Regions from separate parts of the Acetobacter oryzifermentans genome, predicted to be linked through region 4. Evidence: riboswitches for the same ligand, from Rfam matches in the RefSeq annotation. Region 4 holds a riboswitch; each other region holds the start of a gene.
What was found. Region 4 has a riboswitch for cobalamin ahead of WG31_RS02585 (TonB-dependent receptor plug domain-containing protein). Riboswitches for the same ligand answer to the same signal wherever they lie in the genome.

Region 1 (7,399 bases), 930 kb from region 4:
GTATGGATTATACGCATGAAATTCGTGCCAGCATGTTGTTTGATCTCGGCAAGCTTACCGGTTGGAATCCGCTACAAGGGTGGTACCTGCATGGTATTGTTATGAACCGTGAAGGCCGACAAGTCGGCTGGGATCATGTTGGGGAAAGAAATGTACTTCTTACAGAAGTATGGAGTATTCACGGCCCCGCAGCGGCCCGCCTTGCCGATCTGTATCTCGAAAAATCTTTTCTTCACAACCGTATCAATATCAATGTCGGACGCATTTCACTTACACATACCTATTCTACTTCTATTTTACTGTGCACATTCATGACCATGTGCTCTGCACCCATGGCTATACGAGAACCGGCAGGTTGGAGCGTTTACCCCAAAACATCATGGGGAGGCACAGTGCGCTTTCGGCCAACGCATGATCTTATCCTGCGCACTGGTATTTATCGCATAGGCCCCAAAGCACGTGACAATACAGGTTGGGCATGGGGCGATGAGCCTTATACAGGTATTCAAACTCCCATTGAGTTAACGTGGGAACCGTTTTTTGGCACGCGCAAGCTTCCGGGCCATTACAAAATCGGTTTTGGGCATGACACGTCTCCTTACCCCGATATGGTTGGCACCATTCCCGCTGCTTTTGCGGGCTCTGTGCATCCGCACAAACTCAAACCGCGTGATACATTTTATATAGAGGCAGACCAGATGGTGTATCGCAGCCATGGCGAACATCAGATGGCTGGCGGATATGTGCTAGCTGGCTTCATTCATAACACGCCAAGTAACTCCACATTCTCAAACGAGTTCTACGCAGGGGCTTCCCTTTTGGGTATTATCCCCCACCGGCCTTTGGATCGTCTGGGCGTCATGTATTCCTATTACCAACTCAGCCCACGCTTGGCCTATGGGCAACGTATGCAGGAAGCTGCGGGCGTTCCCCTTGGCCCCTATATCAATGGGCCACAAACACATTCTGCAATTCTGGAAGCATATTACGGCATTCCTGTCACACCGGGCTTGGTTATTACATCCGAGTTTGAGTACATGATGCGCCCCGGAGAAACCTCGGTTATTCCCAATGCTATTCTGGCAGGGCTTAAGGTTATTGCTGCCCTGTAAGGCAAAGCGAGGCGCAAAAACATCTCACCTGCCCTGCTTTTCTCATACTGGCACCAAACCTGCTTATTGCTAGAATATATATTCGAACAGATGGATGGTGCTGCGCAAGCGGCTTGAAAGGGAATGCCGTGTACGGATTTCTGCCTTAAATTGAAGCAGAATCTTTATAGTCGGCAGCTGCTCCCGCAACTGTAAGGGGAGGTTTGACCTGCTGCCGGTCACGGCTAGCCACTGGCCGATAAACACGGCTGGGAAGGTAAAAGGTCTAACATACCATATCCCCAAGCCAGGAGACCTGCCTCCATCAGGCACATCATACCGGGCGGGATGAACCGGCAGCGGCAAAACAGGCAGTAACATGCATAAACATGCCTTTAGCTCATTTTTAACAGCACTGCTTCTTGCTTGGAGCAATATACCCTCCAACGCTCATGCAGAAAGCGCCTCTACACCAGCCATAACCGGACAATGGATTACGGAAGACGGTAAAGGCGTATTCAATATCCACACCTGTGGCGATAAAATGTGTGGGAACCTTGTAGGGTTAAACCTAACGCAAGATGAAGAAGCTTCTGGCCGTAGAAAAACAGAATGTAACCTTCAGATGCTCAAAGGCTTCCATCCCATGGAAGACCGGCATGACCACTGGAAAGGTCATATCTTTGATCCTCAGAGCAAAAATACTTACGATGCTATTATATGGATAGCGGATGATGGTGCCCTGAAACTGCATGGTTTTTTAGGTTTGGAGCTCTTTGGTAGAACAGATACCTGGCAGCCGTTTCATGGCCGTATAGGCAACAACTGCCACATTAACCCCTAAGCATACCTGCTTCAACGAAGCATGAAATAACCTATTATTCCATTACAACAGCTTGCAAGCTCAGGCCGTCCCTATAAAACTACCCGTAATTTTGAACTCGATATTTCTCCGCAATGTTTCATTCTGACAAGGCGGAGCCCGGTTTTGTAGGGAGAATCCGAAGAATGAGACAAACGCACGAGGGGCAGCCTGTGGCGGAGTGGTGTTCATCTCCTAACGCCATGCGCCTGAATAAACTGTTGCGCATGTCCCGTCGGGATGTGCTTTTAGGTGGTATTGGTCTTTCTGTTGCAGGCACAACAGGTGCGGCGCTTGCTAATACCGCGCCTACTACACCAAACACTGAAGACCTCTCTCGCTTTATGCAGATATCCCAGCGACTGACAGATAGAGATACGCTAAACCCCCAGATTGGTGCGGCCCTATATGCCAATATCGTGCATGCCAATGCCGATCGACAGGATAAACTTAACACCCTGCATACTCTACTAGAGCGAGAAAAATTTACGACGGCATCTGCCTTTGCTCATGCAGCAGAAAAATCTGATCCCAAACTTAAAGATGTTATCCACGAAATTCTGACCGGCTGGTACCGAGGTATTGCGGATGGCAAAGTGGTGATTTACCGCTCCGCCCTGATGTTCGACATCACCAAGGATGCCGTTTACCCCAAAACCTATGCAACAGGCGGCCCATTCTACTGGACAAGCAAGCCACCAGAAGTTGCACGCCCAAAAGGGCACCCTGCACTTTCTGCTTCCGCCCTTGTTATCGAACCGACCTGATCTTACGGGATACCCCGCTTTATGCCCTCCGAAGAAAATCTTTCAGCCGACGTTGTGATCGTAGGATCAGGCGTTGCAGGTAGTTCTATTGCCAACGAACTGGCGCGCGCCGGTATTTCCGTCATTGTGCTGGAAGCTGGCCCACGTGTTGACCGCCAGCATTTTGTAGAAAACTTCCGCAATCTGGAAAACAAACCCTCTTATCAGGGGCCATTTCCGGCTGTGCCTTGGGCACGGCATCCGCCTGATCAGCAAACCCCTAACGAGTATCTGCATACCTCCGGCCCAAATGCCGAAGCCTATCAGCAGGTTTACTTACGTATGATGGGAGGCACCACATGGCACTGGGCTGGGTGCGCATGGCGTTACCTACCATCAGACTTTGAACTCAAAACACGTTACGGTCAGGGCCGCGATTGGGCTTTAACTTACGATGATCTGGAGCCCTTTTACTATCAGGCAGAAGTCATGATGGGGGTTTGCGGGCCAGATCCTGCGGTGGAAGATCTTGGGTCTCCCCGCAGGCAGCCATATCCTATGGATGCACTGCCCATTTCTTACGCTGCACAACAATTCCGCAAACTGATTCAGGAAAAAACGCCGTGGCGCGTGGTGCACGAACCACAAGCACGTAACACCCGCCCGTATGATAGCCGCCCAACATGTGAAGGGCATAATAACTGCATGCCCATCTGCCCTATTGGGGCCATGTATAACGGTAGCTATTCCGTTTACCATGCAGAAGCTGCCGGGGCTAAGTTTATCCCCAACGCTGTGGTGTATAAGATTGAGCGAGACAGCGCGAACAAGCGCGTAACCGCCGTGCATTACTTTGACCCCGACAAAGGGTCACACCGCGTTACGGGCAAATATTTTGTTATTGCTGCGCACTGCATTGAAACAGCTAAACTGCTGCTGCTTTCTGCTGATGAACAAAGCCCGGATGGTGTTGCCAACAGTTCCGGCCATGTAGGCCGCAACATGATGGATCATACCGGTGTACAGGTTACCTTCATCAGTGGCGATCAAGCCTTGTGGCCGGGCCGTGGGCCGCTGGAAACCAACGTGATCGACAATTTCCGTGATGGAAACTGGCGCTCAGACCGTGGGGCCTACCTTGTGCACATGGTGGATGATAACCAAGTGGATCTGGCTACCCAGTTAGCTATTTCCAAAGGGTACGTTGGCCGGGAACTGGAAGAACAGATCCGTTACCTAGCTTCACACACTGTACGGCTGTTCAGCCATAACGAAGCTCTGCCAGATCCCAACAACCGTCTGACACTCAGCAAAGAGCATAAGGATATTCTGGGGATTCCGCACCCAGAAGTGTACTATAAGCTGCCCGAATACACTGTGCGCAGTTGTGAACACACACGCTATGTTTTCCGCGACCTAATCAAACTGATGCACGGCACGGATGAACAGTGGACTCCGGGCTACTTCCCGCAGGATCATCCCGCAGGCAGCACCATTATGGGCGCAGATCCCAAGGATTCCGTGGTAGATGGCCATTGCCGAACGCATGATCATGACAATCTGTTTATTGCCAGTTCCTCGGTTTTCTCAACCGTTGGCACCGGCAACATCACCCTGACTGTAGCTGCCTTAGCGCTACGTGTTGCCGATACGCTGAAAAAAGAACTTGCTCATGCCTGATTTTTCCAAAACCTTGCGCACCCTTCTTTCGGCAGGCACGGTGCTTGGTGTTTGCGCTCTTACCCAGCCACCTGTCCATGCAGAAGATGCAGCTCCGGATCAGGCTGTTCTGGACCGTGGTGCTTATATTGCCACTGCATCAGATTGTATTGCCTGTCACACCAAGCCCGGTTCGCAGCCATTTGCTGGTGGCCTAAAAATTGCAACACCTATGGGTGATGTAATTTCCACCAACATTACGCCAGATCCAGAGCGCGGCATTGGCAAATACACAGAGCAAGACTTTGAACAAGCCGTACGCCATGGCGTACGCAAAGATGGCGCTTACCTGTACCCTGTTATGCCTTATGTTTCTTATGCAGGCATGACAGATCAGGATGTGCATGCGCTTTATATGTGGTTCATGCACAGCGTAAAACCAGTTGCCAGCACCCCGGCAGAAACAACGCTGGTGTTTCCTGCCAATATGCGCAGCGCAATGGCGGCCTGGAACTTTGTAACCACCAAGGAAGAGCCAGAAAGCGGAGATTCCAGCACATATGATCCGCTACGCCGCGGCAAGTATCTTACCAATGCGCTGGAACATTGCGGCACCTGCCATACGCCGCGTAACTTCATGCTCAGTGAAAAGCAGGACAGATATCTGGCTGGCACGTCGCTTGATGGATGGTACGCCCCCAACATCACCACCAGCAAAACCGGTGGTATAGGCAACTGGAGCGAAGAGGATATTGTTGCCTACCTGAAAACAGGCCATGCCAATGGTCATGCTCAAGCCGCAGGCCCCATGGCAGAAGCTGTGGAACACAGCACCAGCCACCTGACAGATCAGGATCTGCACGCCATAGCTACTTATATTCACCAAGTTCCAGCTATGGACGATGATATGGAACATCAGGCACGAGATAGCTTTGGCCAAGCTATAGAAGCACTGGATATCCGCCAGAGTGCCCCAACCCGAATTGATGATCTGACCGAAATGGACGGACAGCACGCATACGATGCCAACTGCGCGGCCTGCCATGGCCAGACTGGTACGGGCACGAAGGATCAATACGCACCTTCATTGTTCCATAACTCAACCGTGGGCAGCGCACGGCCAGATAACCTGATCATGACCATTCTGCACGGGGTGCAACGCAAAACCGAAGCAGGAAATGTATCTATGCCGGACTTTAGCGGTCATTCAGACGTGCAGCGTCTGAACGATGCTGAAATTGCAAAGATCGTGAATTATGTGATGGCAACCTTTGGCAGCGGAGACCAGCACGTAACAGCAGATCAGGTTGCACAGTTCCATAAAGACAAATGACAGCCACACCATACATAGGCTGATAAGACCACACACCAAAAAGGGCGGAGAGGTTTAAACCCCTCCGCCCTTTTTTACATGATCTTCAGAAAAAAACTGAAGCGTTAGAAAGAAGGCTTTTCGTGAAGAGCGGATACCAGACGTGTAATGGTATGTGCCTTCAAAGCTTCTGGCCCACCTTCCGTGCCATAACCAGAATCTTTCATGCCACCAAACGGCACTTCTGGCACGCCAATACCATGGTGATTGACAGCAACCATCCCGGCTTCCAGCTTTTCGCCCAGCAGGCGCTCCGTGCGTTCACAACGCGTGTAAACATAAGCCGCTAAGCCATATGGTAGGCGGTTGGCTTCCTTTACAGCGTCCGCCAGATCAGAATACTCATCCATAATGGCAATCGGGCCAAAGGGCTCTTCCTGCATAACCCGCATTTCCAGCGTTGGCTTCAGCACCAATGTGGGTGGGAAGAAGCACCCATCATTCGGCATGGAAATATCAGGCTGCCAAAGTTCAGCGCCTTTCTGGCGGGCATCATCCACCAGTTCGGTCAATGCTTTTACGCGGCGCTCATTCACCAATGGCCCCATGGTAACGCCTTCATCCAGACCATTGCCAATCTTAAGCGCGCTCATCTGGGCTTTGAATTTTTCAATAAAGGGCGCTGCAATTTCCTTGTGTAAAAGGAAACGTGTGGGAGCAATGCACACTTGCCCGGCATTACGGAACTTGGCGGCTGCCAAACGTTCGGCTGCGGCATCCAGATCTGCATCCGGGCACACAATAACCGGGCCATGGCCACCCAGTTCCATAGTGACCGGCTTCATCTGCGCGCCAGCCAATGCGGCCAGATGCTTGCCGACAGGCGTAGACCCCGTAAAGGAAATCTTGCGCACAACTGGATGCGCAATCAGATACTCAGAAATTTCCGCTGGCACACCATACACCAGAGAAACCGCACCTGCCGGAATACCGGCATCACAAAAACACCGGATCAGTTCTGCCGGAGAAGCTGGCGTATCTTCCGGAGCCTTTACAATAACCCCACACCCGGCACCCAAGGCAGCACCCAACTTGCGTGCAATCTGGTTGATGGGAAAGTTCCACGGCGTAAAGGCAGCCACAACACCTACAGGGCGGTGCAGTACACGCTGTTCTACATAAGGGGCGCGCGGGGGCACCAATTCATCATTTAGGCGACGGCCTTCTTCACCAAAATATTCAATAACACCAGCCGCACCCTGAATTTCAATAATCGCTTGAGCAAGGGGCTTGCCCTGCTCTTCGCTCATAATACGGCCAATCTGCTCTGCCCGTTCACGCAGCAGATCTGCCGCCTTGCGCATAATCACAAAGCGATCCCACGCAGTAAGGTTACGCCATGCTTCGTAACCCGCCTGCGCACCCGCAACCACTTTTTCCAGATCAGTTTTGGAGGCATGAGCAACCTGCCCAATAATCTGGCCCGTAGCCGGATTGGTTACCGGAATGGTGCGACCATCTGCCGCATCTTGCCATTTCCCGGCCACCAACAGCTGCGTGCGTATTTCTTTTTCTGACATCTACATCTCTCAAGCAGAACGGGCAGACATCCACCATGGAGCCTTTGTCCGGATTTTTTTTGCTGACACCATTTTATGTACTGCCATGCAAGAAAAAAGAGGTCTATACACCCCAGCGCATAATGGCCTCCTACCCGGTTCAGTTCCAT
Region 2 (7,399 bases), 1.2 Mb from region 4:
TCACAGTGGATCGAACGGTGGCTTCAATCTTTCTTCCGACATTTTCAAGGAAAAGTTGAACGCGGTGAGAACTTCCGGCTGACATGACAGGCATTTTGAGCACCTGGCTGTCGGAAAAGCGTATCGACAGACTGTTGTCGTGTAATTCCGAAACCCCAATTCTGTCTTTCGAGTTTGTCCCACCGCGAACTGACGCAATGGAGCAACGGCTTTGGCACTGTATCCGGCGTCTGGCGCCTCTCGCACCCCGCTTTGTCTCGATCACTTATGGGGCTGGCGGAACCACGCAGGCCGGTACTCTTTCCACGGTGTTGCGTCTGAAGCGGAATACAGACCTTATCCCCGCCGCCCACCTGACTTGTGTCGGTGCGCCCCGCGAGGCCGTAGATGATCTTGCCCGTTGCTATCGGGATGCTGGTGTTCATCATATCGTGGCCCTGCGTGGCGATCCTTCCGCAGGCGCTGTTGATGATAGTCCGCGACCGGGTGGCTATATCTATGCCAGTGATCTTGTTGCCGGTCTGCGTCGTATCGCGGATTTCGATATTTCTGTCGCCGCTTATCCCGAAACCCATCCTACAGCGTTAAGCCCGGAAGCTGATCTGGATAACCTCAAGCGCAAGCTTGATGCGGGGGCCACACGGGCCATCACGCAGTATTTCTTTGATAGTGAAATTTATCTGCGTTTTCTGGATCGGTGTCTGGCGGCCGGAATTACTGCCCCCATCATTCCTGGCATTATGCCGGTTTCGAATTACGAGCAGATCGTGCGCTTCTCGGCTGTGTGTGGGGTAACTGTTCCGGCATGGTTGAGGCATCTGTTCGATGGGACGGCGAAGAATCCTGAACTTCGTCGTATCGTTGCCAGTATGGTGGCGGTGGAACAGATCCGTACCTTGCAGACCTATGGGATTAACGAGTTTCATGTCTCCACGTTGAACCGTGCTGACCTGACGTACGCGATTGCCCATATCCTTGGGGTGCGTCCGATGCAGACGAACGCATCTCATAATGTGACAGGCCTTTTGGAAAAAACGGAAGTCCCCGATGAACGAGAAACCCCGGCAGATTTTGACTCCACCGCATGGGCACAGGAAGGTGCTCCTCCATTCATGCTGCGCACCCTGTTCGGGTGAGGTGATGGAGGCCATGACCGCATCGGGTATCGACTACACGATCTTCTTCTACAATCCGAACATCCATCCTGAGCGGGAATATCTTCTTCGCAAGGACGAAAACATCCGGTTTGCTGATAAGCATGGTATCTCCTTCGTCGATGCCGATTATGACAGGGACAACTGGTTCGCCCGTGCGAAAGGCATGGAATGGGAACCGGAACGCGGTGTGCGTTGCACCATGTGCTTCGATATGCGCTTCGAGCGCACAGCGCTTTACGCTCATGAGCATGGTTTCCCGGTGATGACCAGTTCACTCGGTATTTCACGATGGAAGAACATGGCGCAGATCAATGACTGCGGCCAACGCGCCGTATCCCTTTATGAAGGACTTTCCTACTGGGATTTCAACTGGCGCAAAGGGGGTGGCTCCGCGCGAATGATCGAGATTAGCAAGCAGGAGAAGTTCTACCAGCAGGAATATTGCGGCTGCGTCTATTCCCTGCGTGATACCAATGCTCACCGCCGCAGTCAGGGGCGTTCGCCGATCGAGCTTGGCAAGCTCTATTATGGAACTGATGATGAGGCCTGATCACACACAAGATGACGGAGCTTGTTTGTTCGGCGAAGTTCCACCCACCACGACACGTGATAATAAACTACAGCACGAACCAGTTCTGAGATGTGATGAGCCGGAGGACAGTGTCTCTGATGAGGAAAGTCAGTTCGGCTGTCCGTGTTGTGTAAACCCGTGGTTCCGTTGATCTGGACAAAATACTGTTTGAACGGTGAAACGACCCATACATCATGCCCTTGTCAGAGATATTCTGTCTTATCTCCATGCACCTGAACGTCTGGCCCTTTCAAAGGGCGAACGTCTCACCCGTTTTGTGGATTTTCTTTCAGAACATCACAGGATTATTGTTTGCCGAAAGCAGGAATGTCGGAAACGACTGCGTCGGTTCGAGCACATTCTGGACATGGCGTGCCCCACGACCAATAAAGCGCGCGATATTGGAAAATTGATCACGACGGTGGAGGAAATCTGCACACGCCCTTTCACACCAGCCACTCTTCAGGATGCTTTGGGAGTTTCCAGTCGGGAACGTATCAGATGGACGCGTGACGGTAAGCTCCGGCCGATTGGAACGAAAATGATAAAGGATCGAGGGCGTTTCTCGCTGGCTTTATACAGCGCGGAAGACGTGGTGAGACTGCTGATGTCTCCAGAAATTCTGGCATCATGGAGGGCAAGACCTGTGTCCTGCCGTCCATGATAGAAACCCGCAGAGCTACCTAGCCGGCCGAAAGTTCTTTTCGAACAATTTCCGCACCTGCGCCCAGAGCATCCAGTTTTCCACGCGCTACATCACGCGGTAACGGTGCCATACCGCAATTGGTGCAGGGGTAAAGCTTGTCAGCATCAACAAACTGAAGTGCTTTTCGCAGAATATCGGCGACTTTTTCAGGCGTCTCAATGGTTTTGGTGGCCACGTCAATGGCGCCAACCATGACCTTTTTTCCACGAATGAGTTCGATCAGATCCATTGGAACGCGGGAGTTCTGACATTCCAATGAAATCAGATCGATATTGGATTTTTGCAGTTTGGGAAAGATCTCTTCATACTGACGCCACTCTTCCCCAAGAGCATTTTTCCAATCGATATTGGCTTTGATGCCGTAACCATAACAGATATGAACTGCTGTCTCGCACTTCAGCCCTTCAATAGCTTTCTCTAATGTGGCAATGCCCCAGTCATTGACCTCATCAAAGAAAACATTGAAGGCGGGTTCATCGAACTGGATGATGTCGATACCAGCCGCTTCCAGTTCTTTTGCTTCCTGATTGAGAATTTTGGCAAATTCCCAGGCGAGTTTTTCACGGCTTTTGTAGTGGCCATCATAGAGCGTGTCGATCATCGTCATGGGGCCGGGGAGCGCCCATTTGATAGGTTTTTTTGTCAGGGTGCGTAAAAACTTTGCATCCTCGACAAAAACCGGTTTTTCACGCGCTACAGCGCCGATAACGGATGGTACGCTTGCATCGTAGCGGTTGCGAATTTTGACTGTCTGACGGTTCTCGAAATCGACACCACTGAGATGCTCAATAAAGGTCGTGACGAAATGCTGACGCGTCTGCTCGCCGTCACTGACGATATCAATGCCAGCACGGTTCTGATCGTCCAGCGTCAGGCGAAGCGCATCCTGCTTACCTTCGACCAGCTCTTCCCCCTGCAATTTACAGGGGGACCAGAGTGTCTCAGGTTTGGCAAGCCATGAGGGTTTCGGCAGGCTGCCAGCCGTTGAGGTGGGGAGGAGTGTTTTCATGAGAGGTAACCTTGTATTTCTGATGGATCAGGCGACGTAACCGGCAGACCATTTTTCGAGAATGTCGTGATATGGCTTGATGAAATGCTCGTCCGTATAGTGTCCCTGTGAGATCGCCAGTTGTGTACGCTCCTCCCGATCGTAGACAATGCGGGTGTTGGAATAGTCCTGATGTTTTAGGCTCGGTTGATAACAGTCAGCCGCAGCAGAATTGGCATTGTAAATTTCAGGACGGTAAATTTTCTGAAAAGATTCCATCACGCTGATGGTGCTAATCAGTTCAAGAGCAGAGTAGTCAGACAGCAGATCGCCAAAAAAATAGAAGGCCAGTGGCGCAGCACTATTGCGCGGCATGAAATAACGAACCTGCATTCCCATTTTTTTAAAATACTGGTCTGTCAGAGAAAATTCACGCTGTTCATACTCAACGCCGAGAACAGGATGCTGATTTTCCGTTCGATGATAGGTGCGATTGGTCGAGACACTGAGGCAGATAACCGGTAATTTTTTAAAATTCTGCTTGTAAGCAGACGAGTTCATAACGCTTTTAAAGAGATTTCCATGTAGGTCTCCATAATTATGGGGAACACTGAATTTGGCTTTTTCTTTATTGTAAGCCGGTAACAACACGCTGAAGTCGTAATCCCGCACGTACGAGGAAAAACTGTTTCCGGCGAGGCCCTCTATCCGTTTGTTGGCGTTTTTATCAACAATTGTTGTGTAGAGGACTTCGATCAGAGGAAAGCTGCCGCTTTTGCCTGCAAAGGCGAGATCCATCTCCACAGAAACGATTTCAAGTTCAAGAGTGTAACGATCTCTGTTGGCATTATCCCAATGCGCCAGATCATTGAACCGGTTGTCTATCATCCGCAGGACATTGCGCAGGTTTTCCTGACGGCTTTTCCCTCTCGCCAGATTGGCAAAATTGGTCGTAAGGCGGGTTCTGTCGGAAGGATGATAGTTTTCATCGAAACGAAGCCGATGGATACTGAATGTCGAATCCTGAATCATTGTTGTTCTGCATCCCTATTTCCACCGCAAACCAGAATGCGGGCACGGGGGCATGGCGTCCCCAAGTTTGTCTTCTGAGTTTTTTAGGCGGTGGTGGTCATCGTCATGGTAGCTTTATGCCTGAACGAACCCGTGAGCAGAAATGATTTGATTTCATCAATACATCAATATTGTTCATGGACTAATGTGGCTGCATTGTCTCAGGAAAAGACGCAGTCAGAAACTGATTGGCGTAATGTTTGTTTTCAGGGCATCAGCTCAATCCGGTCTCGGTCTACATGCGAAAAACTGATATCTGCCTTTCGCAGCTCCAGAATGTTCCAGCTTGCACGTAGGATGCGTTTGGCGGCATGGTGCAGGAGCAAACGCTTCAATGGTCCCGCGCAAGCGGGGTAATAGGGAATTCCGTTATGTTCTGGTCAGACAATCGGCCGGAAGCAAAGTCGGAGGCTGCTCCCGCAACTGTAGGCGGTATGCCGCTGGTTCGTTCACTTTGAACGTGGACCACTGTTCTCATAGGAACGGGAAGGTTGGAACCAGTTGGCCATGATCCGTGAGCCAGGAGACCTGCCATTGCTCAGCCACCAACCGTCGGGCGGGATGACCGAAGGGAGGAGAGAATATATGCCTGTCTGCCTCATGCCTCGGTCACTCCTGATGAATCAGGCGATGGACTCTTTTCAGGTCAGGGGGGCTGACCCCATTATTTCTGGCCGATATACGAATGACGCTTTTGTGCTGCAAACAGCATTAGTTCGTTAGACACTTCAGAGTCAGTCACCGGACAATCATGCATTCTGTCCGATAATTGATAACGGGTACACTTGCTCAGACAAAATGTGAGAGACGACACGATGCTCCATGACGAGGCGTTGTATTGTTTCCTTTGCGCTGAGCCAGTTGAAAAGCCGAGGCAATGGAAAACGAACTTCACCAAATTTCAGATCATTCAGCGTGCGCGGTACAGATTGATTTAAGACGTGTCAGAACCAACCCGAACTTCTGGTATCCTGTCGCTTGGTCCCGTGAATTGGGACGGGAAAAGGCAATCGATGTCCGGTTTGCAGGACAGCATATCGTCGTCGTGCGCCCCAAAAGCGGCATTCCTTATGCTCTAGATGGCCTTTGCGCCCATCGGCAGGTTCTGCTTGGCAAAGGAAACGTCCATGGTGACCTGATAAGCTGCGTTGCTCATGGTCTGAGATATAACCGGGACGGCCAATGTGCTTCGCCGAATGTTTCAGCCGAAGCGCAATGTCTGCGTCTCAAAAGTTGGGCCTGCCGCGAAAAAGATGGGCTTATTTTTGTTTTCATGGGAGACCAGTCTCTTGCGGCGACGACCTCGCTTCCTGATTTTCCAAGGGTGAGAGACAGGCGCTATCGCACGCGGCGCTTCGGGCAGGTGGTGAACTGTCATTACAGTTTCATGCATGAAAATCTGATGGATATGAATCATCAGGTTTTGCACAGTCGGTTGGTCGGGAAAATGAAGCCTCGGTTCCTCGGAATGGATCACGGAGAGGATTTTGTGGAGGCCCGCTACACTTTTGCACGAACCGGCGGCAAACAGCCTTTGAGCGAGGCGCTGATCTACGGCCAGAGACGCCGTGATGGTCGGGATTTTGCCTACCGGGATGTCATGACCATCAGGACACAATATCCTTACCAGATCCTGCGTATTGAAACGCAAGGGATTGAGGAACCCGTGATGGAGTTATGGATATCTTATGTGCCGCAGGATCGTGAGGAGCTGACCAACCGTGTTTTCGGTCTGTTGTCGATCAAACGACTGAAAGTGCCTTTTTTACTGGATATTGCCTGGCCAATACTGGTCGCATTCACGGAGCGCGTCTTCTTTGAAGATCGCGAGATTGTCGAGCTGGAACAGGCTGCATGGAAAGACCTCGGTGGAGATCACAATCGGGAAGTCTTCCCGGTTATCAATCAACTTCGTGATCTGCTCAGGCGATGTGGTCAGGTGCCAGAGAGTGTAGAAAAGACGGCCCCATGAGATTGCCTTTTATCGCGCCACCTTCCCATGCTTTTCATCCTTTGCTGGAAAAGATCATTCTTCTGGCGCCTGATCGAACCTGTGTCATTTCTTTGCTGGAGACAGATGCGGCTTTACCTGAAGAAGAACAATTGCAGCAGAATGGCTATGATCTTTTCCAGATGACTGTTTCCAATCTACCAACAGACCACCAGATGCGTGGTGACTATCTGGAAGCACATTTCAGGCCGCTTCTCGATACAGCGATAGAAATGGCGATGGCGCTGACTGACAGGCCAGCGCACGTGCCGGAAGCAAGTTACGTGCAAACCTATATAGCGGTTCAGAATCTGATTGGTGCACAGAAAGCTGCGATGGATCTGTATTGTCGTGTGCAAGTTGAATTTATGATTTCTTGAACAGTGTGAACCTGAAGAGACAGATCATGAGTAATGTCATAGATTTCCCCACCCAGAATGGGGCAGGCAGGCCCTATCTGGCGGCAAAAGATCTCACAAAAGAACAGTGCCGTTTTATTCTCTCTCTACCGATAAGCGGCGAGTATGGCATCCCCGTAGCGGATCGCGGTGCCATTCGCGGATCATTGATATTGATGGGATATGTCGCGGCCGGATTTTCCGTACGCTGGGGCAGTGCTGCCGCTCGTCTTACCAGTCGAGGACGAAGCATGCATCGGGAATTGATGTCTCGTGAAAATCATTGGTGAAGTGGAATAGGATCTGAATAGAAAAAGCGAACACTTGTCATTTGAATGCTATCTTGAATTTCGAATTAAGAAACTATGCAATGTTGTCAGAACTAAAATTAGGCGATCACTGATAAAACAATGTCGGTTTTTTGGACGTCTGAAACGATTTTCTTAAGACCGACATGACGGCGAAAGCGGGAGATCCGCTTAGCGCGCAGCAACCAAACTGGACTTGCAACGGTTTTG
Region 3 (7,399 bases), 910 kb from region 4:
ACACACTGCGGAGGCTGTAAAACCAACGGGGTTTTCCAGCGTTCCTGTTGTAACAATGTTCACAGCTGCGCCAAGTCGGGCCATGGCATCGCGGTAGGCGCTGGTCTCCGGAGCCAACATCTGCTCTCCTTAAATCAATCAAAGATGGTTCGTACGTGTTTGTGCACGAAATAAAGAGGAAAGCAATGACAGAGCAAATTCTTTCCGCCGTATCTGGCGTAACAATGCAGCAGGAAGGGCATCTGGGACGTATTATTTTAGACCGTCCCAAACGGTTGAATGCCGTTGATATCAGTATGGCCAACGGCGTAAAAGCCGCTTTGGAAATGTGGCGGCATGATCCTTCCGTCCATACCATTCTTCTGGAAAGCAGCAGCCCACGTGCCTTTTGCGCAGGGGGAGACCTACGCGCCATTTATGATCGTCTGAAAGCCCAAGGGGCATTGGCGGCATATGAACTGATGAAGCGCGTATATGATGTGATGCTGTTGTTGGCAGATTACAAAAAACCCATTGTTTCCTTTTTAGATGGCGTAGCTATGGGGGGCGGTATCGGCTTAGGTGGCCATGTGCGGTATCGGGTGGTTACGGAAGCATCTGTGCTGGCTATGCCGGAAACGGCTATTGGTTTGGCCCCCGATGCGGGAGGAAGCTGGTTGTTAGCCCGTGCGCCAGGTTTTTCTGGTTTACGGCGTGCTGTTACCGGTGGGCGTATGAACGGAGCAGAGGCCATAGCCATGGGGTTTGCAGATGTTCTGGTTTCATCGGACTCTCTTACAGATTTAAGAGAAACGTTGAGCGTTGAAAGTGCAGAGCATGTATTCAGCCGCCTTCATTCCCAGCCTGAAAGTCTGGACGTGCAAAATCTGGATTCCTGTTATGATGCGCCAGATATCTTGCAGGTTATTGAAAAATTGAAAGCGGAAGGATCAGAAGAGGCGCAAGAGGATCTTGAAGCTTTATCACGTGCTTGTCCGTTTTCTGTGCAGGTAGCATGGTATGGATGGCACCAGGCACGTGCTGCTTCCTCGTTACATGCCGCTTTTGTGCTGGAGGAAAATATGGTGCGGCATATGGTGGCCCGGCCAGATTTTGTAGAGGGGATTCGGGCACGTTTGATTGATAAAGATAACCAGCCTGTGTGGATGCCGCCAACTTTGGCGGAAGTGAATAAGCAGGAAGCTCAAAATTGTTTTGAGAAGTAATGCAAACATGTCGCCCCGGAGCATTTTGTGCTGCGGGGCATAATGTTTTTGGGGTGTTTAGGCGGCTGCAGTTCGGAAAGCGATGGACGCCGGTGCAGGTTTGCCAATCGGCAGTACTGCATATCCAAAGGCGTCCTCCAGAATTTCAGCAGCAGCGAGATAGATGGCGGAAAAACCGCAGAACAATCCTTCATACCCAGCAAACTGTGTAACAACTGGCATAGCCAGCATATCACCCGCGGCAAGGAGAGCGAATAGAACTGTCAGGCTTAGAAAAATAATCTGATGCGCCCGTGAGGCACGGAGCGTGGCAATAAACATGATAAATGTGAACAATCCCCACGCGAGTAGGTAGCTTCCTACAAGGTTAGGGCTACTGGCATCCACAATGCCAGTATGAGGTAGGCCAATAAGTGTCACGAACGAAAGCCAGAAAGCACCGTAGGCGCTAAAAGCTGTCATGCCAAAGGTATTGCCATTGCCATATTCCAGCATTCCCGCCAGAATTTGGGCAACACCCCCAAATGTTAGCCCCATGGCCAGAATGGCAGAACCCATAGGTACCAGATCTGCATTATGTAAATTGAGAAGAACGGTTGTTAACCCAAAACCCATTAAGCCTAATGGGGCTGGGTTGGCTCTTCGGTATGTCACCGGAGGCGAGGTGTCGGAATATGCCATGCCAGATACTTCTTGTTATGAGTGATGACTTAAGCATTAAGTAAATGGCAGAGCAGAAGTTCTCTATAAAAAGAAAATTTAGATAAAATTAAATTCATCATCATGACTTTTATTTTAGGAAACTTTTTCCTTTATTTCATCCCACAGAAGTAGACTCCATAAGTGTAGAAACAGAGGCATTTGCCCCAACCTCATCCACAGAGCGATGGATGGGGCCGTATTTGCCATAAAACCCGGGAATGGCGCGGATAATGCCCGCTGCTTGCATGAGGCAGGAGATGGTTCTATCCCGCATAAGGGAGGCACCATTCTGATCTGTGGCGGTGGTATGGAGAATTGCAGCAGCCTGCTCCAGAGCATCTGCCGTAGCCAGTGGGGTATGCCGCAATAGGGCAAAGGCTTTTAATGCATTTTCAAGAGCAGCGTGAGCTTGCGCATCAAGCTTGGTATGTTCTGCATTCCAGCGCAGGCGTAAAATTAGCCGACCTAGAGAAAGTGTTGCAAAGGCCGCATCTGTATAGCCCTGCCGGTCTATTCCGGAAGGAATAAAGGAAAGACGCATCATCAGCCGCGTGATTTTTTGAAGTTGGAGACCTTCCCATGCAATCCATTGCACGGGCTTGTTACTGTGGGAAAGAGCGAGTTGTTGCAGGCTGCGCGTAAGGGAAGAAACCAGCCGCGCAGCATCCAACCGATGGTCTGGCGGCAGAATAACCCGGAAAACCAGCACCAGAAGTATGCAGGCTGCTACCATGGTTATCCAGTTATTGGTGAGTGCGAGATCATTATAAATAATAGGGTTGTTAATAGAGAGCAGCATGGTGAAAAACACTGCATATCCAAATGCACCAATGCTGTAGCGCGGGTGAAATTGCAGCCATACACCAGGTAGTAGAAACAGGCAGAGAGTTAGCCATAAAAGCGGGTAGCCATCTATACGAGGCAGAAACAGGGAATGGCATAAAAAACCCATAGGCACAGCCAACATGGTGCCTGTTGCCATCATGGGGCTTGCTTTACCGGCGGAGGGAGCTGTTGAAAGCAGGCTTGATGCGGCAACTACATACAAAATCAGCATAGGGCCAGCGCTCCAGTGGAACACATACCACAGCATGCCAGCTAGAAGTGCAATGAACATGCCGCGCACACCATTGCGCAAGGCTACAGGCCATTCCAGATATTGGCGTGTGTGGGAAGATTCACGATCGCGGCGCAGGCTTGTAAGATCGTATAGGGCAAGATCTATCTGTACCAAAATATCACGCGTATTATCCAATGTGGCCAGCAAACTGGGCGCCGGATTGTTGCGTGAAAGTTGTTCCAGATTTTTCAGGCATTCATGCAGGCAGGCAGAAACCGGGGCGGGGTTTTCCAGCCAGCCGGGTTGTTCTGTAAGGTGCAGAATCTGCTCTAATGTTTCGGCAACATACTGATGCACAGGGCGTGATTGCGCATCTACCAAAGAGAGATTGAGCCAATAAGGATGATAGCTGACAATAAGCCCGGTTAAACGGTTAAGTGCCAAGCGCAGGTTGGAAATACGGGCCTGCATGTCGGGGTCATCTGCTGCGGCAAATTCTATGGCTGGTGTTAATCCTGCCATACCCGCCAGAAGGCGGCTGCGGCTATCATAAAGAGGTTGCGGCAGGCTACGGAATGCTGTGCCTGTGGTTGTAGTATCTGTTATTTCGGAAGGATTGTTTTCTTTTTCCGTATTTTCTTCTGGGTGAGAAGAAATACCTTCCTGTGCATGAAAGTTTTTTGCGTGGAGAATGGTGTCACGAAAGGCGTTGCCCAGTTTTTCCATCACAGCACTGGGTTTACGGGGGCTTGTTACCATAAATACACAAGCCGTTACCACCACGCCGGTTACTACGGCAGAAAGTCGCCCCATTGCAGAAAGAAAAATATTGTCTGGGTCCGCAAAAGCAGGTGCGGCAATAATAACAATTGTATAACCGGTTAATACAGCAGCATAGGCGCGAAAAAAGCGCAGGAATGTGGCGACCATGCAGGCTATTCCGACAAAAACAGAAAGAGCCGCAAAATACAGAACAGGGGACTGCACAAATACAGCCATAATGCCAATGCTGATAACGGCACCAATAACTGTGCCGATAACACGCCATACGCTTTTGGAAACCATAGCCCCTACAGTTGGATTTGCCACAATAAGAACAGTTGTGGCTGCACTGAGGGGAGAGTGAAGCTGGAACGTGAACGCCAGAAAAACGGCAATGCCAATGCATAAAAAGACGCGGGCAGAATAGCCCGCGGTAGCCTTAAAGGCATTCCACTGGGCTTCATCAGAAAAAAGGGCAGGTAAGCAGCGGGAGAACACAGCGTTAAAGGAAGATAGTGTGTTACTGCTTTGCTCGGATCTAGCGTTCATGATGTGTTTCCAGCATGCAGGAAAGATCATGAATTAAGCTACGCACTTGGTCTTCCGTGAGGTTCTGGCGGACATTCTGTTCAAGCTGTGCAGAAATAGTGTGAAACAACACACATCTTTCTTGCCCTGCAGGTGTGAGCACAAGCTTTTTGGCGCGCCGGTCCTGCATATCCTGTTGGCGTGTGATCAGCTTTTGTTTTTCCAACAAATCCAGAATACGCACCAGTGCAGAACAATCCACGTTCATGGCGGCTGCAAGATCACTTTGCGTGGCTCCATCGGGCATCATCATCAAATAAGCCATCGGGCGCATACTGGCTAATGTCATGCCATGGGGGCGCAAGGCCCTGTCCAGTTGCGTGCGCCAGACTGTGGCTAACCGCATAATACGGAAGGTAAGCGCCATGTCTGAAAAACGCGTTTCATCCAGTGTGGGCAGAACGCGTGGAGAAGTCATGGAATCCTCATTAGTTAGCTAAAGAATATTTGATATATAAAGTATATTCATACGAATATAACATAGCTGTTTTGCGCGTCAATAATGGAAATAAAGCTACAAAGCACAGGAACATTAGCGTGAAGCCTCACTCCTGTTTCGGATGGTAGAGCTTAAAGTTGTGAGGTCATAAAACTGCGGGTTGAAAGCAAAGGCCGCTTATGCGCATTGTGCACCGGCTAATGGTGTCCTTTACGGGATGAAAAGGGAAGAACGGTGCAAGGCCGTCGCTGCCCCCGCAACTGTAAGTTACCCATGGTGTTCCGTAAGGGCTTTCGGGCCTCAACCACTGGTCTGCATGCAGGCTGGGAAGGTAGGGAGCGCCGTTTTATGTTCTGGCCTATGGCTGGGGTATTATGTGGGTACAAGCCAGGAAACCTGCCATTGGTGCCAGTATGCGTAAGCATGTTGGTGGGTCTTAGTTATTATTAAGTTCTGGCGTTGCTGCTGGCGGGGTGCCCGGCAGGCATAGATGTACCATAGGGTATATTTCCTCTGCTTATCTCTGAGGTAGAGGCGCCGGGTGTCTGCACCCCGTCAAGCGGCTGTTCTTTGAGAATGGCGGTTATTTCAGGGATACAGCATGGCCGAAGCTCCCGATTTTTCTCAAAAATCACTTCAGAATCGTCCTGTTTTGCATGTGTGTGTCACGTGTCGGCGCGGTGGGCCTGCTATGGATCAACCGCCGGGTGCCCAGCTATATGCACGTTTACAGGCCTTGGTGCAGGAAGCAGAAGCTACTGGGCAGGAAGCTCCCGTTCTGCTGCGTCAGGTTCAGTGTTTGGCAGCCTGCGATCGCGGATGCACTGCAGCCATTGCTATGCCAGAGCGTTGGACATGGTTATTAGGACATCTGGGTACAGAAAAAGCAGAAGATCTGCTGGCTTATGCCCAACTCTATGCAAAGTCTGCGCGGGGAACAGTCATGCCTTCGCGCCGTCCGGCATCTCTTTCCAATATGGTGTTGGGGCGTGTTCCCGCACAACTTTATGATGAACAGGAGCCTTCATGACAATCGCATCTCGCGTGCCTGTAACCATTATCACTGGTTTTTTAGGGGCAGGTAAAACAACCCTTTTGCGTAATCTGCTTCAGCGTGCTGCAGGGCACCGTATTGCCGTGGTGGTGAACGAATTTGGTTCCCTTGGCATTGATGGGGAAATCCTGCGCGGATGCGGAGTGGAAGGCTGCAAGGAAGATGACATTGTAGAGCTGACCAACGGTTGCTTGTGCTGCACGGTAGCAGATGATTTTCTGCCAATCATGGAAGCTCTGCTAGATCGGGCTGATCCACCGGAACATGTGGTTATTGAAACATCTGGTTTGGCACTGCCTAAACCATTGCTCAAGGCTTTTGGTTGGCCAACAGTGCGTAACCGCATGACAGTTGATGGCGTGATAACGGTAGTAGATGCACCAGCAGTGGCAGCAGGCCGTTTTGCAGATGATCCTGAAGCTATTGCCCAGCAGCGTGCGGCAGATCCTTCTTTGGATCATGACAACCCATTAGCAGAAGTTTTTGAAGATCAGATTAATGCCGCAGATCTTGTGGTGTTGAACAAGACAGATCTGCTGGATGCAGATGCGCTGACACGTGTTGAAGATGAAATCCGCCACACGGCACCACGCCCAGTTCAGATTGTGCGTGCCACAGAAGGCAAGGTGGATCCAGCCATATTGCTTGGGATTGGGGCAGCGGCAGAAGCAGACTTGGCTGCGCGTCCTTCTCATCATGATGCAGAGGATGGCGAACACGAACATGATGACTTTGAAAGTTTTGTCGTGCGCGTGCCTGAGCAGCACAGCGTCGAGCAGTTTTTAACGCTCTTGCAGGATACGGCGCGCCGTTATGATGTACTGCGCATGAAAGGTTTTGCAGCGGTAGCAGGCAAGGCTATGCGTTTGGCTGTGCAGGGTGTGGGGGTGCGTTTCCGGCACGAATTTGATCGTCCTCTTTCCGCTAACGAAAAACGAGAAGGCCGCATTGTCGTGATCGGGCAAAAGGGGCTGGATGCTGCATCCATAGCCAAGGCTCTTGGCGGCACCTTGGTAACGGCCTGATTAAGGACGGAGTAGGCTTATGCATCTTTTGGTGCGGGAAAACCGGACGCTCGATGAACAGGAAATGGCAGAGGATCTCAATCTTCCCTCTGCTGATCTTGTTGTACTTTCTTTTACAGAAAGTGATCTTCTGGCCCTGCGCCATGCAGAAGCCTTGCTACGTGCTCAAACTGAAGAAGGCATAGTGCTTCCCACCTTGCAGGTCACAAGCCTGGCAAGATTACGCCATCCTATGTCGATCTATTTGTACATTGAAACCACATTGCAAAAAGCGCGCTGTGTTGTGGTGCGGCTGTTGGGTGGTTTGGATTACTGGCGTTATGGGGCAGAAGAACTGGCGGCATGGAGCCGTGAAACAGGCGTGCCGCTGGCTTTGTTACCCGGTGATACATCACAAAGTTCTGTTTCTGATGTGCGGGAACAGGCAGTACATACCGGAGATGATGGACGGCTGGCGGAACTTTCCACTATTTCCGCAGAATATTACGCGCGGTTAAACGGTTTTTTCCAACAAGGAGGGCCGGATAACATCTGCGCAGCATTGGAAGTTATGTCTGCACTGGC
Region 4 (7,399 bases):
TTGTGTTTTCAATGCCCGTGCGGTCATGCACATAATCTGCCGTGGCAAAGAAATCCCACTTCCCTTTATGAAAACCATATTGCAGGGAAGGGAAAAAATAATCTCGCGCCCCGCCGTAAAGTGAGAGATTGCCGCCAGAATTGGTGGTGCCGTTCTTGGTGTTGATATCCACCACAGCCGCCTGCAAAAACCCAAACTGGCTGGGCAGCGCACCGGTGGTGAGGGACATGTTATCGGCAAAGCGCGTCATCAACGCCTGCCCGAACACACTCAGCCCCTCCGGTAATTGCACGCCATCCAAACGGAATTGCACCTCGTTATGGTCTCCACGCACATGGATCTGGCCATAACTGTCCTGCGCTACGCCGGGGGCTTGCAAAAGCACTTGGTTAAGCGGTGCGTTATCGGCCCCCGGAATGGTTTCCAGCGCCTGTCGGCTGAACTTGTGCACAGTGGCCCCGGTGGAGGGCGAAAGCTCTGAACGCATGCGGTCCAGATGCGCGGTAACAATTACCTGTTCGGCATCGTTCTTGTCATGCGCAATTACTTTTACGCTTTGCGGTTTTGTTTCAGAGGGCTTCTGCTGCTTTGTTTCTGTTGTAGACGTTGTGGTTTCAGCCAGGGCTATGCTGCTGCCCAGAGCAGTTAAAACAGTGGAGCAGAGAAGAAGAGCGGCTGATCGAACCATCATGCTGTGTGCTGCCTTGGTTGAGTGTGGCGGAGGGCGCAGCATGTATTATGTAATAGTATAACATTACAATAGGAATGAGCCGTGTGCGTGCAGCTTTCTGTGGGCTGTTGCACGCGCGCAACAGCTTTGCACACAGAGCAAGGCACAAAAAAAGAGGCCACATGCAACACGTGGCCTCCTTGCGCATACCGTTGTGCCTACGGGCACAAGGCAGATGTTATTTTGTGGTGTAACCGCCGTTTACCAGAATGGTCTGGCCCGTCATCCACCAGCCTTCAGAAACAATAAAGCGCACATACGGGGCAATATCTTCAATATCTGTCAGGCCCGTTTTGCTGAAGGGAGAAAGCGCTGCTGCCGTTTTGTGGTAAGCCACGGCATCTGCACTTTCCTGCCCGTAAAAGAACGGTGTATCCATGGGGCCGGGGCCAATGGCGTTAACAGAAATGCCACGCGCGCCATATTCCTTGGAGGCCGCACGGGTAAAGTGTTCTACCGCAGCCTTGGAACCCGCATAGGTGGAATAAAACGGCGTGTAAGCCCCCAGCAGAGATGTGACGAGTGTGAGCAGCTTACCGTTATCTGCCAGATGGTTCCCAGCTTCACGGATAAACTGATACGCCACCTTGGTGTTGATGGCGAACATGGAATCAAATTCTTCATCCGTGGTATCTGCAATCGGCTTTTTTAGCACCTTGCCCACGGTGTTAATGGCAATATCTGGCGCGCCAAAAGCGGCTTTGGTATCTGCAAACAGTTTGGCAACAGCACCTGGCTGCGTAAGGTCTGCCTGAAAAGCTGCGGCCTGTGCGCCTGCGGCTTTTACCGCAGCCACCGTGGCATCTGCTTCTGCCTTGCTGGCTGCACTGTGGTAATGGATGGCAATGGCTTTTGCGCCATGTTCCGCCAGATCCCGCGCAATCAGCCCGCCCAGATTTTTGGCCCCACCGGCTATTAGAACAGTTTTGCCTTTAATGCTGTGATCTACCATGTTGGCTGCTCCCTTGCATGATCGAGGGGCGATGGATGGTGGCCCCCGTTTTTCTATTGTCATCGTATCAGCTACAATAGCCGGATAAAGCTGTATGTTCTGACAACACTTGCCAGATTTACCGAACAATAAGGCAGCCACCACAAGGCTAACGTGTATGGATAGAATAGATCTTTTTCGTATTTTTGCCCGTGTGGTGGAGGCCGCCAGTTTTACCCATGCGGCAGAAACCTTGGGCATGCCGCGCTCTAGTGTGTCTGCCGCAGTGCAACAGCTTGAAAGCCGTGTGGGTGCACGTCTGTTAACGCGCACAACCCGCTCCGTTGCCCCCACGCCAGATGGCGCCGCGTTTTACGAACACTGCCTGCGCCTTGTGGCGGATGTGGAGGAAGCAGAAAATCTGTTCCGCCAGAGCGAAAGTGCCGTGCAAGGCGTATTGCGCGTTAACATGCCCGGCCGCATTGGGCGGCTGATAGTGGCTCCGGCATTGCCCGATTTTCTGGCAACATATCCCGGCCTTTCGGTGGAACTGGGGGTAACGGACAAGGCCGTTAATCTGGTGGAAGATGGGTTGGATTGTGTGCTGCGCGTGGGCCCTTTGCAGGATTCCGGCCTGATTGCCCGCCGTATGGGGGAGTTAAAGCTGATAAACGTGGCCAGCCCGGCATATCTGCATCAGCATGGCGTACCCCAATGCCCGGCAGACCTGCTGCATGGGCACGAGGCCGTAAATTATGCCTCCCCCCAGAATGGCCGCGTGGAACAATGGGAGTGGGAAGAAAACGGCCAAACCCACATGCTGGATATACCGGGCCGTGTAACAGTAAACAGTGCAGAAGCCCTTATAGCCTGTGCGCTGGCTGGGTTGGGGATGATTCAGATACCCGCGTACGATGTGCGCTCTTATCTGCATACCGGCCAGTTGGTAAAAGTGCTGCCCAAATGGTGTGCGGCCCCTTTGCCTATGGCGTTGCTTTACCCACACCGGCGGCATCTTTCCATGCGGGTGCAGGTGTTTGCCGCATGGCTGGAGGAACTGGTGCGCCAGCAGGTTTTACGCCCTGTTTCCGCTGCTCCGTAAAGGTGGCGTGTATGTGCAGAATGCCCGTTGCATAAACGCCTAAACACGCCCAAAGAGCGCAAGCCATGTTAACCATAGAAAACATTCTGTTGCTGCTTTTGCTGGCGGCAGTTAGCAGCCTGCTTGTTGCCCTGTTTAAACAGAAGGTTCCGCAGCCGGTTGTTCTTATCATTCTGGGTGTGTTTGCGGCGTTGGCGGGCATGCATGTCAGCTTGCAGCCAGATATGTTCATGTTTGTATTTCTGCCGCCTTTGCTGTTTGCAGATTCATTCCGCATGCCATTGCGTGAGTTTTCAGAACTGCGCGGCCCCATTCTGTTTTTGGCCTTTGGGCTTGTGGTTATCAGCACGCTGGTATGTGGCTATGCTATTCATTGGATTGTGCCCGAACTGGGCTTGCCCATCTGTTTTACGCTGGCGGCAGCGCTTTCCCCCACAGATACGGTAGCTGTTTCCAGCCTTATTGAAGGGCGCAAAGTTCCCAATCGGTTGTTGCAGATTTTATCTGGTGAGGCCCTGTTTAACGATGCCTCCGGCCTTGTGTGCTTTCGCTTTGCCATGGCCGATGCCCTTACGGGGGAGTTCTCTTACAGGCAGGCTTTTGGCACGTTTTTAATGGTGGCGCTGGGCGGCTTGCTGGTGGGCGCTGCGGTGGCATGGCTGACTGTTAAGCTTAACCGCGTGCTGGTGCGTCGTGGGTATGATGATTCGCAATCCCAAATCATCTTTTTGCTGCTCTTGCCATTTTTAATGTACGCAGCGGCGGAAGCGGTGGAATGTTCGGGCATTCTGGCCGCCGTGGCAGGCTGCATGGTGCTTAAACTTTCCGGTATGATAGAGGATACCGCCACTTTTACCCGCTTACAGGCCACAACCGTATGGAACATTGTCAGCTACGTTTTTAACGCGCTTATCTTTTTGTTTCTGGGCTTGCAGTTGCCAGAATTGCTGCAACATGGCGTGGCGTTGGGCCATAAATACGATGTGGCTTTGTGGCAGGTTAGCCTGTTTGTGGTGCAAATATACGCCATTATGCTGGCCATGCGGTTTGCAGGCGTATGGACATCCGTTTTTGGCCGTTGGGTGGTGGCGCGTATTGGCAGCCTGCCGTTTGAACCCACGGGCTTTGCAGGCAGCTTGTTGCTGACATTTGCCGGGGTGCGCGGGGCCGTTACGCTGGCGGCTGTGCTCTCTCTGCCAGAAGGAGCGGATGGCACAGATGCCTTTCCCATGCGCGATGCCGTGGTGGTGGCGGCTACAGGTGTAATTGTGCTTTCCCTGCTGGCTGCCAGTGTGTTCATTCCTCTGTGCCTGCGTTTTTTGCCGCACGAAACGGTGGATAAGAATGCGCAGGAAGAAAACATGGCCCGCCAAAAACTGATACGCGCAGCCCTTGCAGTGCTTACAAAAGCGCGCACGCAGCCGCCTGCGCCCACCCCAAAGGGTACAGCACTGGCTAAGCCGGAGGGGCAAAGTGCCGCAGATGAAGCCCTGCGGCAGGAGGTGATAGACCGCCTCTACCAACTGTATCACAGCCGGTTGGAAGAGGAGGATGAAACGCCGCGCATTACGCCGCTGGATCGTAACCGGGCATTGCGCCATGCGCGTATGGATCTGGCCCTGCGCCTGCAATTGCTGCGGGCAGAACGGCAGGCCATGCGAGATATGACATCGCGCAGAGAGATCAATGACCAAACAGAATGGAAGCTCCAGCAGGAACTGGATTATGAGGAGCAGGTGATCCGCTCGCAGTCTCAGCGCCTCCCGCGGGAGGCCTAAAGCCCGCCTGCCAAACGTGGCGTGCTTTTGTTGACAAGCCACCCCCAGCCTGTAAACCACACCGCATGATGGTTTCCCCTTAGGGGAATGAAAAGGGAACCGGGTGCCCGCGCCGTTGCCTGCAATGGTTTTGCGATATTCCCGGGCTGTCCCCGCAACTGTAAGCGGCATGGATGTGCACGCACAGCGCCTTACGCGCTGGCCCACTGGAACAAACCTTTCCGGGAAGGGGTGCCACAACCGAAAAAACCGCAAGCCAGGAGACCTGCCATCAGCACACAGTTGCAGACGGGGCATGTCAGCCGGGGTGTGCTGGCAGGTTGGGCGAGCGGTTAGCCTATGGGGTGGTTTGCGCCCCTGTGGTGGAAAAAGCCGGGCCAGGTCTCGTGGCAACGCTGTTAAACCGCGAGATTGCCTAAAGCCATGCGCCTTAAAACCCTTTTGCTTACCGGCTCATCTTTGCTGCTGGTAGAAACCACCGCCGTTTGGGCGGCAGATGCCCCAACCCCCGCCACATCAACGGGCAAAAATACTGTTGCCACCAAGGCGGCAGCAACACCAGCTACCACCGTTCCGGCGCCACAAAATGCGCCTGTTTTGGCCGGGGTGGAGGGCACGCAAGCTGTGCAAGCGCGCAGCGCACAGGCGTACCCGGATTACATTACGGTTAGTGCCGCACGGCGGCCCATGCGGGCGGATGAAATTGGCACGGCCATGACGATCGTGACAGAAAAGCAGATACTCACCCAGCAGCGCCGCACGTTAACAGATATTCTGGCCCGCCAACCGGGGCTGAATGTGGTGCGTTCGGGCGGTTTTGGGGGCACCACCTCTATTTTTATGCGTGGTAACAATGCCAACGAGGTAAAAGTGCGGCTGGATGGCATGGATATTAACGATGGCAGCTCCACTTCTGGTGCGTTTGATGCCGCGCAGTTTGTAACTGATGGCATGGGCCGCATAGAAATTTTGCGCGGGCCGCAAAGTGGCCTGTACGGGGCGGATGCCATGGCCGGGGTGATTGATATAACCACCGCGCAAGGGCAGGGCAGGTTCACCCCTTTTGTGCGGGTAGAAGGTGGATCTTACGGCACGTTTAATCAGGTTATGGGCGCGCGCGGCAGTAAGGGAAAGTTCCATTACAATGTGGAGCTTTCTCATTACCGACAGGATGGCTTTCATGAAATCCCGCGTTATATCGGGCGCTATTTTGGCGCAGATAAGGAGCAGCGCCACCGGGGGGATAGAAACGATAACCGCTCCGCCAATATTCGCCTTGGCTATGATGTGACGCATAATTTTGATCTGGGGTTAACGGCCCGGCTGATCCAGAGCAATCTGCACACCTACAGCAGCTATAATATGGAAGATGAATATTACAGCCGCTTGGGATATTACGGTGATGTCAGCAGCGAGCGTGAACATACCACGCAAAATCAGGCCATTGTGCGGGGCACTGCGCATTTGTCCTCATTTGGTGGCAGGTTCGATCAGGTCATTGGTCTGGGGTATATGACAGGCCGCAGAAGCTGGACAGAAACCGGCACCACGCTGGAAGGCGATGCCTTGCAGTATGATCCCACATATTACCGCACCAGCCGTATCAAGATAGACTGGCACGGCACCGTCAATCTGGATAAATACGGATCCCTGCTTGTGGGGGCAGAGCATTTTCATGATACGTTTAATTCCAACCAAGGAAATAGCGCGCCATCTTCCACGCCGTTCAGCACCAGTGCGGGTATGGATACTACGGCAGGGTATGGGCAGTATCAGGGTAACTGGAACAAGATTTTATATGGTGCGGCCAATATCCGGTATGACGCCAATTCCCGCTACGGCAATTATGTGACGTGGCGCGTGGCTCCGGCCATTCATATTCCGCACAGCGGCACGGTTATCAAGGCCAGTGCAGGCAGTGGCTTTCATGGCCCTTCATTGTATCAGCTTTTTGCCAACCAGATTTCCACCAGCTATGCAGAAAAGGGGAACCCCAACCTGCGGGCCGAGCGCCTGATAGGGTATGATGTGGGCGTAGAACAAACCTTGGCGCATGACAAATTGCATTTTGGGGCCACATGGTATGAAAACCACGTGCGCAACCTTATCCAGTCCGTAAGTTCTTACGAAAATTATTACTCCACCTATTCCTACAATAACGTCGCCCGTGCCCGCATGTATGGCGTGGAAGCGTATCTGGATTGGAAAGCGCTGGATACGCTGGATTTCAACCTGAACTATACATGGACCCACGCGCGAGATGCCTCTACCGGGCAAGAACTCCAACGCCGCCCGCAGCACAAGTTCAATTTCAACACCACATGGCAGCCGGTGGATGGGCTCTCGCTTTCGGGCAATATTCTGTATGTCAGCGGCGCGCGTGATATGCCGGTTATTTCCGATACGTACCAGTATTGCAGCACATGCGGTAAAGACCACGGATATTTCACCATAGATCTGGCGGCCAGTTATAAAATCAACCGCTATGTAACGGTGTTTGCGCGGGCAGATAACTTGCTGAACCGCCAGTATGAAAGCCCCATAGGCTACCTTCAGCCCGGTCGCGCAGGTTATGGCGGCTTTACGCTGAATTACTGATGCAGCTTTCCGTAATCCTCCGCCGGGTGGGTATGTGTGTACTGGGTGCAGCCCTTGTGGTGCCTGCGCCGGGGGCGGCACGGGCAGAGCGTGTGGCATCGCTTAATCTGTGCACAGATCAGCTTGCCCTTATGTTGGCAGACCACAAGGATATTATAGGTCTTTCCACTTTGGCGCGGGATTGCACGGAATCTGTGTTGTGCCAGCAGGCGCAGGACGTGCCGGTGTTGCAATCCACGGCGGAAACAGTGTTGGCCGCC

Region 1: linked by a shared signal. The riboswitch ahead of WG31_RS11305 (DUF2147 domain-containing protein) and the one ahead of WG31_RS02585 (TonB-dependent receptor plug domain-containing protein) in region 4 are both predicted to bind cobalamin.
Region 2: linked by a shared signal. The riboswitch ahead of WG31_RS08150 (Rieske 2Fe-2S domain-containing protein) and the one ahead of WG31_RS02585 (TonB-dependent receptor plug domain-containing protein) in region 4 are both predicted to bind cobalamin.
Region 3: linked by a shared signal. The riboswitch ahead of WG31_RS11395 (DUF1636 family protein) and the one ahead of WG31_RS02585 (TonB-dependent receptor plug domain-containing protein) in region 4 are both predicted to bind cobalamin.

The regions. Positions count from the first base shown of each region.
Region 1 is NZ_CP011120.1:2,388,386-2,395,784, forward strand. Features, by position in the region: gene WG31_RS11300 (carbohydrate porin) at 1-1,112, shown strand, start outside; cobalamin riboswitch at 1,190-1,429, shown strand; gene WG31_RS11305 (DUF2147 domain-containing protein) at 1,471-1,935, shown strand; gene WG31_RS11310 (sorbitol dehydrogenase family protein) at 2,049-2,720, shown strand; gene WG31_RS11315 (GMC family oxidoreductase) at 2,742-4,379, shown strand; gene WG31_RS11320 (c-type cytochrome) at 4,372-5,691, shown strand; gene WG31_RS11325 (NAD-dependent succinate-semialdehyde dehydrogenase) at 5,796-7,250, opposite strand.
Region 2 is NZ_CP011120.1:1,731,963-1,739,361, reverse strand. Features, by position in the region: gene metF (methylenetetrahydrofolate reductase [NAD(P)H]) at 84-1,136, shown strand; gene WG31_RS08165 (epoxyqueuosine reductase QueH) at 1,150-1,707, shown strand; gene WG31_RS15495 (hypothetical protein) at 1,904-2,392, shown strand; gene WG31_RS08160 (methionine synthase) at 2,412-3,443, opposite strand; gene WG31_RS08155 (DUF1852 domain-containing protein) at 3,471-4,454, opposite strand; gene WG31_RS16175 (hypothetical protein) at 4,700-4,828, opposite strand; cobalamin riboswitch at 4,812-5,043, shown strand; gene WG31_RS08150 (Rieske 2Fe-2S domain-containing protein) at 5,371-6,465, shown strand; gene WG31_RS08145 (hypothetical protein) at 6,462-6,863, shown strand; gene WG31_RS14990 (hypothetical protein) at 6,890-7,171, shown strand.
Region 3 is NZ_CP011120.1:2,409,459-2,416,857, reverse strand. Features, by position in the region: gene WG31_RS11420 (flavin reductase) at 1-120, opposite strand, end outside; gene WG31_RS11415 (enoyl-CoA hydratase/isomerase family protein) at 186-1,205, shown strand; gene WG31_RS11410 (acetate uptake transporter) at 1,263-1,886, opposite strand; gene WG31_RS11405 (FUSC family protein) at 2,023-4,278, opposite strand; gene WG31_RS11400 (MarR family winged helix-turn-helix transcriptional regulator) at 4,268-4,735, opposite strand; cobalamin riboswitch at 4,941-5,174, shown strand; gene WG31_RS11395 (DUF1636 family protein) at 5,358-5,786, shown strand; gene cobW (cobalamin biosynthesis protein CobW) at 5,783-6,835, shown strand; gene cobN (cobaltochelatase subunit CobN) at 6,855-7,399, shown strand, end outside.
Region 4 is NZ_CP011120.1:523,057-530,455, forward strand. Features, by position in the region: gene WG31_RS02565 (TonB-dependent receptor) at 1-691, opposite strand, end outside; gene WG31_RS02570 (SDR family oxidoreductase) at 909-1,682, opposite strand; gene WG31_RS02575 (LysR family transcriptional regulator) at 1,840-2,763, shown strand; gene WG31_RS02580 (Na+/H+ antiporter) at 2,829-4,541, shown strand; cobalamin riboswitch at 4,594-4,828, shown strand; gene WG31_RS02585 (TonB-dependent receptor plug domain-containing protein) at 4,965-7,139, shown strand; gene WG31_RS02590 (ABC transporter substrate-binding protein) at 7,139-7,399, shown strand, end outside.